3 regions of the Klebsiella sp. genome follow, and region 1 is predicted to be linked to each of the others. Evidence: predicted binding sites of a transcription regulator. Region 1 holds the regulator's gene; each other region holds the start of a gene.
The links. Region 1 encodes CRP, which controls carbon source genes, mostly activating them, when cyclic AMP is high. Its sites were predicted from a motif close to ATGTGANNNNNNTCACAT; they were not measured.
Positions count from the first base shown of each region.

Region 2: the regulator CRP is predicted to act here: its motif matches at 2,772-2,789, upstream of ldtB (L,D-transpeptidase).
Region 3: the regulator CRP is predicted to act here: its motif matches at 3,073-3,090, upstream of QVF11_RS10735 (PTS mannitol transporter subunit IICBA).

Region 1 is NZ_JAPUEW010000079.1:18,461-23,114, forward strand. Features, by position in the region: gene QVF11_RS23380 (phosphoribulokinase) at 1-236, shown strand, start outside; gene QVF11_RS23385 (OsmC family protein) at 292-696, opposite strand; gene crp (cAMP-activated global transcriptional regulator CRP) at 1,001-1,633, shown strand; gene QVF11_RS23395 (YccS/YhfK family putative transporter) at 1,685-3,763, shown strand; gene argD (bifunctional acetylornithine/succinyldiaminopimelate transaminase) at 3,753-4,654, opposite strand, start outside.
Region 2 is NZ_JAPUEW010000016.1:34,112-38,765, reverse strand. Features, by position in the region: gene QVF11_RS06400 (glycoside hydrolase family 1 protein) at 1-916, shown strand, start outside; gene QVF11_RS06395 (GntR family transcriptional regulator) at 987-1,703, shown strand; gene ldtB (L,D-transpeptidase) at 1,750-2,664, opposite strand; gene QVF11_RS06385 (tyrosine-protein phosphatase) at 2,869-3,651, opposite strand; gene QVF11_RS06380 (ABC-F family ATPase) at 3,831-4,654, shown strand, end outside.
Region 3 is NZ_JAPUEW010000040.1:1,918-6,571, forward strand. Features, by position in the region: gene mtlD (mannitol-1-phosphate 5-dehydrogenase) at 1-880, opposite strand, end outside; gene QVF11_RS10735 (PTS mannitol transporter subunit IICBA) at 1,019-2,929, opposite strand; gene QVF11_RS10740 (DUF3302 domain-containing protein) at 3,465-3,836, shown strand; gene QVF11_RS10745 (HlyD family secretion protein) at 3,840-4,654, shown strand, end outside.

The DNA.
Region 1 (4,654 bases):
ATACGTCCAATCCATTTGCAGCCAAAGCAATCCCATCGCTGGATGAAAGCTTTGTCGTTATCCATTTTCGCAACTTACAGAATATCGATTTCCCCTGGCTACTGGCGATGCTTCAGGGCTCGTTTATCTCGCATATGAACACGCTAGTGGTACCGGGAGGGAAAATGGGGCTGGCCATGGAGCTTATCATGGCACCATTGGTCGAGCGGCTAATGGAAGGCAGGAAAATCAACTAACAAAAAACCCCGGTAGCGCAGCGCATGCCGGGGCGACGAGTTCGCGCAGTTCGGCTTATCCCTCGATCACTTCATAAGAGTGAGTTATGTTTACTGCTTTCTCCAGCATCAGCGCCACCGAGCAATATTTTTCCGCCGATAGGTCAACTGCGCGAGAAACGGCAGCATCTTTCAGCTCCTTACCAGTCACGATAAAATGCAGATTAATATGGGTAAACAGACGCGGTGCTTCCTCGCGACGCTCAGAAGTCAGCTTAACTTCGCAGTTAGTGACGTTATGGCGCCCCTTCTGCAGGATAGAAACCACGTCAATTGCACTGCATCCGCCCGCCGCCATCAGTACCATTTCCATCGGGCTTGGCGCTTTATCCCCGGAATTACCGTCCATCAGAATCTGGTGACCAGAAGCCGACTCACCAATGAAGGTTAACCCTTCAACCCATTTCACTCGCGCTTGCATAAATTTAACTCCAGGGCTGTAATTTTCCTGACAGATTACGCGCACATAACAATTCTCGCAACGGAAGGCGACCTAGGTCATGCTGAAGCGAGACACCAGGAGACACGCGGCGAAAGCTATGCTAAAACAATCGGGATGCTACAGTAATACATTGATGTACTGCATGTATGCAGAGGAGTTCACATTACAGGCTGCAGAAAATTTTCAGCCAGATTCCCAGGTATAGGGATTTAATACGATTGCATGCCCGGATGCCGTGTAGTGTCGGCGCCCGGAGATAGCTTATAACAGAGGATAACCGCGCATGGTGCTTGGCAAACCGCAAACAGACCCTACCCTTGAATGGTTCTTGTCTCATTGCCACATTCATAAGTACCCCTCAAAAAGCACGCTGATCCACCAGGGTGAGAAAGCAGAAACGTTGTACTACATCGTTAAAGGCTCCGTGGCTGTACTCATCAAGGATGAAGAAGGTAAAGAGATGATCCTCTCTTACCTCAACCAGGGCGATTTCATCGGTGAATTAGGCCTGTTTGAAGAAGGTCAGGAACGTAGTGCATGGGTACGTGCGAAAACCGCATGTGAAGTGGCCGAAATCTCCTACAAAAAATTCCGTCAGCTAATCCAGGTTAACCCGGACATCCTGATGCGTCTCTCTTCGCAAATGGCACGTCGCCTGCAGGTTACGTCAGAGAAAGTCGGTAACCTCGCCTTCCTTGACGTTACCGGCCGTATCGCTCAGACGCTGCTGAACCTGGCAAAACAGCCTGATGCGATGACCCACCCGGACGGCATGCAAATTAAAATTACCCGTCAGGAAATCGGTCAGATCGTTGGATGCTCCCGCGAAACCGTTGGCCGTATCCTGAAAATGCTGGAAGATCAAAACCTGATCTCCGCGCACGGCAAAACTATCGTCGTCTACGGTACCCGTTAAGTCGGCAAAACGGCGTATTGCATGGCAATACGCCGTTTTTGTTTCCCCCTCATGTGGCGCAGGCTGATTTACCACCCGGAAGTCAACTACGCACTGCGGCAAACGCTGGTGTTGTGTCTGCCGGTCGCAGTTGGACTTATTCTCGGACATTTACAGCAGGGCTTACTTTTTTCCCTGGTACCAGCCTGTTGCAACATTGCCGGTCTGGACACACCACATAAGCGCTTCTTTAAACGCCTGATTATTGGCGGCTGCCTGTTTGCTGGCTGTAGCCTGATTGTCCAGCTCCTGCTGCAACGCGAGATCCCTCTACCGCTTATTCTCACTGGCCTGGCGCTCATCCTCGGCGTTACTGCCGAAATCAGTTCACTGCACGCAAGACTCCTCCCCGCCTCGCTTATCGCAGCGATTTTTACACTAAGTCTCGCGGGCAACATGCCAATCTGGGAACCACTGCTAATCTACGCGCTCGGCACATTATGGTATGGCGTCTTTAACTGGTTCTGGTTTTGGCTATGGCGCGAACAACCGCTGCGCGAGTCGCTGAGCCTGCTCTACCGCGAACTGGCTAACTATTGCGAGGCCAAATACAGCCTGCTGACCCAGCATACGGACCCGGCCACCTCGCTGCCGCCGCTACTTAACCGCCAGCAGAAAGTGGTTGATCTGATTACCCAGTGTTACCAGCAGATGCATATGCTGGCGGCCAATCAACGCAACGACCACAAACGTCTGTTGCGCGCTTTTCAGGTGGGGTTGGATTTACAGGAGCATATCTCCGTTAGCCTGCATCAGCCGGAAGAAGTGCAGAAACTGGTGGAACGCAGTCACGCAGAAGCAGTGATTCGCTGGAATGCGCAAACCGTTGCCGCCCGCCTGCGTGAGTTGGCGGACGATCTTCTCTACCATCGTTACCCACAGCGCTTTCAGATGGATAAACAGATCGGCGCGCTGGAAAAAATTGCCTGGCAACATCCGGATAACCCGGTCGGCCAGTTCTGCGCCTGGCACTTCAGCCGTATAGCCCGGGTTCTGCGTACCCAGCGTCCTCTGTACACGCGTAACTTGATGGCGGATAAAACCCGACGTTTACCCCTGCTGCCAGCGCTGAGAAGCTACCTGTCGTTTAAATCTCCGGCGTTACGCAACGCCGCGCGCATCAGCGTAATGCTGAGCGCCGCCAGCCTGATGGGCAGCGCATTGCATCTGCCGAAACCCTACTGGATCCTGATGACGGTGCTTTTCGTGACGCAAAACGGCTACGGCGCGACGCGAGTGCGCATTGTTCACCGGGCGGCTGGAACGATTGCCGGACTGGTTATCGCCGGGCTGACGCTACACTTCCACGTGCCTGAAGGCTATACGCTGACCGCCATGCTCTTCATCACGCTGCTAAGCTACCTGATTATTCGTAAGAACTACGGCTGGGCAATGGTTGGTTTTACCGTCACGGCGGTTTATACCCTTCAATTACTCACGCTAAACGGTGAGCAGTTTATCATCGCCAGATTAATCGACACGCTTATTGGCTGTCTGATCGCTTTTGGTGGGATGGTTTGGCTATGGCCGCAGTGGCAAAGCGGTCTGCTACGCAAAAATGCCCACGACGCGCTGGAAGCCGATCAGGAAGCGATCCGGCTCATTCTTAGCGACGACCATCAGGCTCCGGCGCTGGCCTATCAGCGAATGCGCGTTAATCAGGCGCACAATGCGCTGTTTAACTCACTCAATCAGGCGATGCAGGAACCGGGCTTTAATTCGCACTATCTGGAGGATATGAAGCTGTGGGTAACCCATAGCCAGTTCATTGTTGAACACATCAATGCGATGACCACCCTGGCGCGCGAGCACAATATGCTGACGCCGGATCTGGCTCAGCGTTATCTGGAGTCCTGTGAGATTGCGCTACAGCGCTGTCAGCAACGGCTGGATTCAGATGGTCCGGGGAGCGCTGGGGATGTGAATATTATGGAGGCCCAGGATGCGGAAGTCCCTCGCGGCCCGCTCAGCACCATGGAACAGCATCTGCAGCGCATTCTGGGTCACCTGAACACCATGCACACCATTTCGTCGGTGGCATGGCGTCAGCGTCCGCATCATGGCATCTGGCTACGCACCACTAAGCGCTAAGCACACGCTCAACGGCCTGGGCAAAGCGCGCCATTCCTTCGGCAATATCGCTATCGTCAATCACCAGCGACGGCACAAAGCGCATGACGTCAGGCCCGGCGTTGAGCACCATCACGCCAGCGTCTGCGGCAGCATAAAGGAAGTCGCGCGCCCGGCCCTGATGCTGCGGCTTAAGCTCAGCACCGATTAGCAACCCCATTCCGCGGATATCGCTAAACAAATCGAACTGCGCGTCAATCTGCTGGAGATGTTTAACAAACAGCTCACGCTTCGCACTCACACCATCCAATACTTCTGGCGTGTTAATCAGATCAAACGCCGCCCCGCCCACCGCGCAGGCCAGCGGATTACCTCCATAGGTTGAGCCGTGAGAACCCGCGTGGAAAGCGCTGGCAATTTCATGAGTGGTTAGCATCGCGCTAATCGGGAAGCCACCGCCAAGCGCCTTAGCGCTGGTCAGAATATCCGGCCTCACGCCGTAGTGCATATAAGCGAACAGCGAGCCCGTACGCCCCATACCGCACTGCACTTCATCAAACACTAACAGTGCCTGGTGCTGATCGCACAGTTCACGCAACCCTTGCAGGAATTCAGGCGTCGCCGCAGTCACGCCCCCCTCGCCCTGAATCGGCTCTACCACTACCGCGCAGGTATGATCGTCCATGACGGCTTTCACCGCGTGCAAATCGTTAAACGGCACGTGAACGATATCAGCCGGTTTCGGGCCAAAGCCATCAGAGTATTTCGGCTGACCGCCTACGGAGACGGTGAACAGCGAACGACCATGGAACGCATTGTGGAAGGCGATGATTTTGGTTTTATACGGGCTATGGCGAGTCACGGTGTAATGACGTGCCAGCTTGAACGCGGTTTCGTTAGCTTCTGTCCCGG
Region 2 (4,654 bases), on a different contig from region 1:
GAAGTGGTGGCTGACCTTTAATGAACAGAATCTCTACCATATGCCGGACGCGTTTCTTATTTCAGGCTATATGCGCGGCGAGAAAACTCTGCGCGAGCTCTATCAGATTCAGCACCATGTGATGATGGCCCACGTCCATCTGACGCAGTATCTGCACCAGAGCAAACCGCAGTGCCTGATGGGCGGTATGCTGGCCCATGCGCTGGTTTATCCGGCAACCTGCAAACCGCGCGATATGCTCTGTGCCCAGCAGCTTGATGAGTTCTTAAACCAGAACCTGCTGCGCGCATACGCCGGGGAGGGCTACAGCCCGGAAGTGATGCATGTAGTGGCCCGCGAAGGCTTCGACGATATTTATCTGCCGGACGATCTGGCGCTGATGGCGAGGGTAAAAATCGATTATCTGGCCTTTAGCTACTACGCCAGCAAGGCTCTTGATAGCGACCCGATCCCGCCAGGCACGCCGGTGAACAATTACATGCAGTTTGGTGATAAAAAGAATGAATATCTGCAGGCCACCGAGTGGAACTGGCAGATTGACCCTGTGGGCTTTCGCATGATCATCACCCGCTACTACAACGACTGGCGGCTGCCGGTGTTCCCGATTGAAAATGGTATAGGGGTGATTGAATCCTGGGATGGCGAAAACGAAGTGGCTGACGATTATCGTATTGCCTATCATCGCGATCATATCAACGCCATGAAAGAAGCAATGTTTGAGGATGGCGCGCAGGTGATTGGCTACCTGGGCTGGGGATTGATCGACATTCTCAGCTCGCAGGGCGATATGCGCAAACGCTACGGCGTGGTCTACGTTAACCGCGAGAATCACGATCTGAAAGACCTCAAACGCGTGCCGAAGAAAAGCTATGCCTGGCTGAAGCAGGCTATTCACAGCAACGGCGAAGAGATGTGACGGCGCGTCAGGCGGGCAGATAGTGTATTCTGCCCGCCAGCCACCATCAGCAAAGCAAAAGGATCGGGCAATGACGGCCAAATATCTGAATATCGCGCGGGAAATTAAAAAGCGCATCATCAGCCAGCAGTATCCGGCCAGCGCGCCATTACCCGACCAGTTCGCGTTAGCGGCGGAATTTAGCACCAGCAGGATGACCATCCAGCAGGCGATGCGCCAGCTTATCGTCGAAGGACTTATCTACACCCGTAAGGGGCAGGGCACCTTTGTGCGCAAGAATTTTCTCCAGCTTTCGCAGTGGGAGCTACCCGGCAGCGACTATTTTGGTGCGACGAAAACCTGGGAACATTTAGGAGAAGTGACCAGCCGGGTGATTCGCTTTGAGCTGCGTTTTCCCAGCGAGAAAGAGCAAACGTCGCTGCTGATCGACGCCGACGCCCCGGTCTATGATTTCGTTCGTCTGCGCCTGCTCAACGACGAACCTGTATCGCTGGATTTGACCGTGATGCCCGTTGCGCTGGTGCCCGGCCTGAATAAAAGTCATCTGGAAAGCTCGGTGTTCCGCTACGTGCAGGAGACGTTGGGGCTAAAAATGATGGGGTCGTATCGCGTAGTGCGGGCGATAAAACCGCAAGACCTGGATAAGGAGCATCTCAACTGCGAGGTGAGCGATCCGGTCTTGGAGGTTGAGCAGGTTATCTATCTGGAGGACGGGACGCCGCTGGAGTATGCCCATTGCCACTACCGCTACGATCATGGCGGGATCATCCTGGTGAATAACGGATAAAAAAATGGCGGGCACCAGGCCCGCCGTTCTGTTTTTTCTTACCAGCTTAGTTCAGACGCACCGGCATACCGGAACGGTTCTGAATGGCCTGATCAACCACGCTCTGATCAACATCCGTCTGGCCAGTGATAGCCTGCACTGACTTGGTCAGGTTAATCGGCACGATTTCACCGTCCTGGAACTGCGCTTCTGTGGTGGACAGCGGGTTGTGTACTTCAATGAAGCGGCTGCCGTCAGGCTCGGTAGTGGCTTTTACCGGCTCATCGATAAACTCAACGCGGGTGCCGACCGGCACGTTGTCAAACAGGAATTTGATATCTTCGTTACGCAGACGCACGCAGCCGTGGCTCACGCGCAGACCGATACCGAAGTTGGCGTTAGTACCGTGGATAGCGTACAGACGGCCGATATACAATGCGTACAGGCCCATCGGGTTATCCGGACCTGCCGGGACAACGGCTGGCAGAGGTTCACCTGCGGCAATATATTCAGCGTGCATTTTGGCGGTTGGGGTCCAGGTCGGGCCGGCTTTTTTACGCTCAACTTTAGTCACCCAGTTGATCGGCGTATCTTTACCCAACTGACCGATACCGATAGGCAGCACGATCACCGTGTTGGTGCCTTTCGGATAGTAGTACAGGCGCATTTCCGCGCTGTTGATAACGATACCTTCATGCACGGTGTCCGGCAGAATCAGCTGCTGCGGGATATTCAGTACGGTACCGCCCTTTGGCAGGAAAGTGTCCACGCCAGGGTTGGCTTCCAACATGTTGGATAAGCCCATCTGATATTCGGCGGCAAAGTATTCCAGCGGCTGCTTGTTGCCTTCCGGGATGGTGATGACCTGGTTTTGGCCAATCAGACGGCTGCCATCGGTAGGCAGTGGATAGGTTACAGCAGAAGCTGTGTTGCAAAAGCCCACGATGGCGAAGGCTGCCGCGAAGAGAGTCGATAATTTCATATTCTTTATGTCGTTGGCGAAAACAATGCCACACAGGCCTTTGTCAGATTAAACAGGGAGTCGATGGGAGCGCATTATATGTGCATTCCGGCAAACAGGTAAATGAGATGTGTACGAAATCACATTTTTTTCCCCGTGCTGTTTTGAGTGTAGCCTGCGGGCGTTGGCTGTTGTCGCAATTTGTGGCATCCAGGCCGGAGGGGACTACCCCTCCAGAAGTCTTGATTGAAGCGCTTCTCGCGCCTGCGGCGTGAGCTGATACTCCTTTTCCAGCCAACTATCAACGCTGGCATATCGCTCATTAATTGCGCCGAGCGCGGCGGCGAGATATGACTCCTGCACCGTCATCATTTCGGCCAGATTTTGCCGCCCGCGAGCGGTCAGTTCATCGCCGAGCGAGTTGAGCATAAAATTTTCAACCTGAGTCAGCATGCCGTGGGTGAGCAGGTACTCTTCCATCACCGTATGGGTATCACAGCCGAGGGCCAGCAGCGTCAGGGCGCAGCCGACGCCGGTACGGTCTTTACCCACCGCGCAGTGCTGCAACAGCGCGCCATCGAAAGGCTCCATCAGCCATCCGGTGAGCTGGCGATAGGCGGCGTTATTAAACGGCAGCTGGCGATAAAGTTCGATCATAAACTGCTCGCCGTTCAGGGCATTCAGCGTCGAGGCATTCAGCTCTGTCACTTTCGCATTGACGTCGCGAACGTGCGGGTTGGCGGGAGCGTTGAGATAGTGCGCCAGTTCGTTCAGCTTATCGGGGCTGCGATTCACTTCAGCCGGGTCGCGATAGTCAATTACCCGCCTAAGAGGAATAGTATCCAGCTGACTTAAGTCATCGTGGGTCATCATATGCAGCGAACCGGAGCGCAGCAGTTTACCTGAACGCACATGGCGACCGTCGGCGGTGCGCTGACCGCCCAGGTCACGAAAGTTGATGCCGCCCTGTAGCGATAAGAAAGCTGGATGGCGGGAGAGAGTGGTCATAGGTTCCTTCCGAATTTATGGAGAAAAATTACGCATCAAGCAGTGTAACCGCGCAATATGACAATGACCCTAACACAAGCGCCCGCTACGATTTTATTACGACCCGTGAAAAGTGAAGCATTTGCTGGCATAATGTCTGGTTCATCACACTTCTCATTCTCTATTTTCAGGATAACCCCGTGCTAGTATCCAGCAACGTCACCATGCAGTTCGGCAGTAAGCCGCTGTTCGAAAACATTTCCGTCAAATTTGGCGGCGGCAACCGTTACGGCCTGATTGGCGCCAACGGTAGCGGTAAATCGACCTTTATGAAGATCCTCGGCGGCGATCTGGAACCGACGCTTGGCAACGTCTCCATCGATCCAAACGAACGTATCGGTAAACTGCGTCAGGATCAGTTCGCGTTTGAAGAGTTTAGCGTGCTGGATACGGTTATCATGGGCCACGGTGAGCTGTGGGAAGTGAAGCAGGAGCGCGATCGTATCTACGCTCTGGCGGAGATGAGCGAAGAGGACGGCTACAAAGTGGCTGACCTCGAAGTGCTGTATGGCGAGATGGACGGCTATTCTGCCGAAGCGCGCGCCGGTGAGCTGCTGCTGGGCGTCGGCATTCCGGTGGAACAGCATTACGGTCCGATGAGCGAAGTGGCTCCCGGCTGGAAACTGCGTGTGCTGCTGGCTCAGGCGCTGTTCTCTAATCCGGACATCCTGCTGCTCGACGAACCGACGAACAACCTGGACATCGATACCATTCGCTGGCTGGAGCAGACGCTTAACGAACGCGACAGCACCATGATTATCATCTCGCACGACCGTCACTTCCTGAACATGGTCTGTACTCACATGGCGGATCTGGACTACGGCGAGCTGCGCGTTTATCCGGGCAACTACGACGAGTACATGACCGCAGCGACCCAGGCGCGTGAACGTCTGCTGGCGGACAACGCCAAGAAGAAAGCCCAGATTGCTGACCTGCAATCCTTCGTCAGCCGCTTTAGCGCCAA
Region 3 (4,654 bases), on a different contig from region 1:
CAACGCGCTCAACGTCATCTTTCAGATACGGGTTCTCGAAACGACCAATAATTTTCTGGATATAGGCTGCGTGTTTCTGTGCATCAAAGGCATAACGTTTGATCAGTACCGCGCCGCTCTCTTCCATGGCCCCTTTAACTACCGTGCGGATTTTCTCATCGAGAATCGCGTCACGAATCGTCTGGTGACCCGCCAGTTTTCCGAGGTAGGCGGTTATAGCATGTCCGGTGTTTAAGGTGAATAGCTTACGCTCGACAAATGCCATCAGATTATCGGTTAATTCCATTCCTGGGATATTCGGCAGCTCGCCTTTAAACTGGGTCTTGTCGACAATCCACTCGCTAAAGGTTTCCACGGTCACTTCCAGCGGGTCGTGAGTGGCGGAAGCGGATGGCGGAACGATGCGGTCAACGGCGGAATCAACGAAGCCGACGTTGGCTTCAACCCAGGCTTTATCTTCTTCAGCCAGAGCGTTAAAAACGTGGCCTTTGAGCTGAGTCGTGCCGCGGACCATGTTTTCGCAGGCGATAATATTCAGCGGGGCTGTAATGCCCTGCGCTTTGCGTTTAGCCAGGCCTTTAGCAATGGCCGGAGCAATGCGCTCCAGCACAACCGGGCCGACGGCGGTAGTGATCAGGTCAACGCTGGCAATCAGGTCAACGACTTCATCACCGATGCTGCTGACGGCGTCGACGCCGGAAACGGTATCAACCTGCTCATTTTCGCCGACCACGTGAACCTGATAGCTATGACGGGCATTCAGGGCATCAAGCACAACCTGATTTACATCCGCAAACGTCAGCTTTATCCCCGCGTCTGCCAGCAGTTTGCCGATAAAGCCACGACCGATATTACCTGCGCCAAAATGTAATGCTTTCATAGTATTAACCTTCAATTAATGTTTTTACCTGAGAGGGCTGGGGTGAGGCTTTTCCCTCACCCTAACCCTCTCCCCATGCATGAGGAGAGAGTGGGCGTTTCCCGGATTGCGGCGTAAACGCCTTATCCGGGCTACACGTTACGCTTTCAGCAGCTTCAGGACTTCTTCAACGCTGGTGGTTTTGGTCAGACGCTCAATCACTGACTCATCATCCAGCGCGTTGGTCAGGCTGGTAATCACCTGAATGTGCTCGTTATTGCGAGCAGCGATACCGATGACCAAACGAGCGACCTCATCCTCTTCTTCACCAAAGCGCACGCCTTCCGGATACTGACAGAACACAATGCCGGTTTTCAGCACGCGATCTTTAGCTTCGATGGTGCCGTGCGGTACCGCGATGGACTCACCCAGATAGGTCGAAGTCAGTTTTTCGCGGTCCAGCATCGCCTGGACATATTCCGGCTCAACGTAGCCGCCTTTCACCAATTGCTCACCGGCAAACAGAATCGCTTCTTCCTTAGTGGCCGCTTTACGACCGAGGAAGATATTCTCTGCACCGAGTTTGAACAGGTTAGTGTCAGCCGCATCAAAGCTGTCTTTCAGACTGTCGCGGACTTTCTCTTCGTTATCAGTATGGCGCTGCGCCGCAACCAGACGTTCGGTCAGACTGGAGTACAGGCCGCTGTCGAGGAAGTTGGTCAGCGAAATATGCTGCGCCTGCGGTACCTGACGCATCGCACGCTCGGTCAGGTCGCGGTGGGTGATGACCAGGTCAACATCCGGCGGCAGGTTGTTAATCGCACAGTTAGTGACGGAGATATTGCTCAGACCGGCATCCTGTACTTTCTTGCGCAGCACGCCTGCACCCATGGCGCTGGAACCCATACCGGCGTCGCAAGCCACGATGATTTTACGCACGTGGCTCAGGTCGTTAGCGACATCGCCAGCAGCCAGCGGAGTGGCTGCGCCTTTGGACTGCGCTTTCATATCCTGCATGCGACGGGTCGCTGCATCGATATCGTCTTCTTCTTTAACCTTGCTGGTTTTCAGCAGAACGGCTGAAACTACGAAGGAAACGGCCATCGCAGCCACAATCGCGGCGATGTTAGCGAAGTAGGCACCTTTCGGCGTCATCGCCAGCACGGCCAGGATAGAACCCGGAGAAGCCGGAGAAACCAGACCGCCGTTAAGGATAGTCAGGGTGAATACGCCGGTCATACCGCCGAGGATAACGGCCAGAATCAGACGCGGATTCATCAGCACGTAAGGGAAGTAAATCTCGTGAATACCGCCGAGGAAGTGGATGATTGCCGCACCGCCCGCAGACTGTTTAGCGCTACCGCGACCAAAGAACATGTATGCCAGCAGAACGCCCATACCCGGACCCGGGTTAGCTTCAATCAGGAAGAAGATCGATTTGCCAAGGTCATGCGACTGCTGAATACCCAGCGGCGAGAAGATACCGTGGTTGATGGCGTTGTTGAGGAACAGGATTTTCGCTGGTTCAACAAAGATGGACGCCAGCGGCAGCATGTCGTGGACAACCATGAAGTTAACACCTGCCGCCAGAATTTTGGACAGGACTTCAACTGCAGGACCAATGCCGAGGAACGCCAGGATGGCGAGGATCATCCCGATGATGCCGGCAGAGAAGTTGTTCACCAGCATTTCGAAGCCGGATTTGATTTTGCCATCAACCCAGACGTCAAAACGTTTAATCGCCCAGCCGCCTAGCGGACCGGCAATCATTGCACCGAGGAACATCGGCATATCCGCGCCGACGATCACGCCCATGGTGGTAATTGCGCCGACCACGCCGCCGCGCTCGCCGCCAATCAGCTTACCGCCGGTATAACCGATCAGCAGCGGCAGCAGATAGGTGATCATCGGACCAACCAGCTTCGCCAGCGTTTCGTTCGGTAACCATCCTGTCGGAATGAATAATGCGGTGATAATACCCCACGCGATAAACGCGCCGATATTTGGCATCACCATGTTGCTGAGGAAACGACCAAAGCTTTGCACTTTGATCTTGATATCGGATGACATAAAACACCCCTTCTTCTGTTTTTGCTATCGGCAGGCTGAAAGCCCGAGGCTCGTTGTTAATGTGGCGGCAGAGGTAGCCGGACCCTGTTTGATAGTGCGAAATCTGGCACTGAATCGTTAAGCTGTCCAGTCGATGGATTTTTGTGTGATACAGATCACATGAATATAGGTGACTGGTAGGTGTATGTAGTGATCGTTATCACAAAATGCATGTGTAAAAAAACAACAGCTGGGCATTTTAGAGGCAATTAAGGGGTTTTATGTGATGTAACTCACATATTATCTTTGAGTGTTTGTTATTTATTTGTGATGTTAATCACAAAATATTTTGATCTGGATTTCTCCTGGTGTGATCTCCGGCAGGTTATGCCGTATTCAGTGCGAGAGCGTGTAACTGAGTAACTCGATCCGCTAAAGAACATTTTAGCCGTCAATGGCGAAAATCAAATCGGTGAATTATGCTCAATCTGTCGGCCGTTTTTTTATCTGCCACAAAACAAATCCTATTAATAATTAGCGTAAATCCGAGGAAAATATGTTTCTCAATTATTTTGCGCTCGGCGTTCTGATTTTCGTTTTTCTGGTGATTTTTTATGGAATCATCATTCTCCATGACATCCCTTATTTGATTGCGAAGAAACGCAACCACCCGCACTCGGATGCGATTCATGTTGCGGGCTGGGTGAGTCTGTTTACTTTACACGTCATTTGGCCATTCTTATGGATCTGGGCCACGCTTTATCAACCGGAGCGCGGTTGGGGGATGCAGCACCGGCGGGGTGGAGTGCCGCCAGAAGCGACAGAAGATGAGGATGAAATTAGCGAACTTCGCCAGCGGGTCAGCGCGCTCGAACAGCGAATAACCGATCTTCAGCCGCCAGCCCAACCCCCTTCGGTGGAGAAATAACTCATGGACCTGCTGATTATTTTAACCTACGTGGCGATTGCCTGGTCGATATTTAAAATATTCAAGATCCCGGTAAATAAATGGACGGTTCCCACCGCGGCGCTGGGCGGGGTATTTATTGTTAGCGCGCTTATTTTATTAATGAACTACAACCATCCTTACACCTTTACCGCGCAAAAAGCGGTTATTTCTATTCCGATTACTCCGCAGGTTACCGGGGTGGTCAGCAGCGTAACGGATAAAGCAAATCAACGGGTCAAAAAGGGTGAAGTTCTGTTTACCATCGATCCGGTACGCTATCAGGCGCGGGTCGACAGGCTCCAGGCTGACCTTGTCACCGCACTTCACGGCATCAACACGCTGAAAGCCCAGCTTTCTGAGGCCCAGGCAAACACCACGCGCGTCTCGGCGGAGCGCGATCGGCTCTATAAAGACTATCAGCGTTATCTGAAGGGCAGCCAGGCGCGGGTAAACCCGTTTTCGGAAAGTGATATCGATAATGCCCGGCAAAACTATCTGGCTCAGGATGCGATGGTGAAGGCGTCGGTTGCGGAGCAGGCGCAAATCCAGAGCCAGCTCGACAGCATGGTCAACGGCGAGCAATCGCAGGTAGTGAGCCTGCGCGCGCAGTTGGCGGAGGCGAAATATAACCTCGACCAGACCACCGTGCGTGCGCCCAGCGACGGCTATATCACCCAGGTTTTGATTCGCCCCGGCACCTACGCCGCCTCGCTGCCGCTGCGTCCGGTGATGGTGTTTATCCCACAGCAAAAACGGCTGATTGTGGCGCAGTTCCGGCAAAATTCGTTGCTCAGACT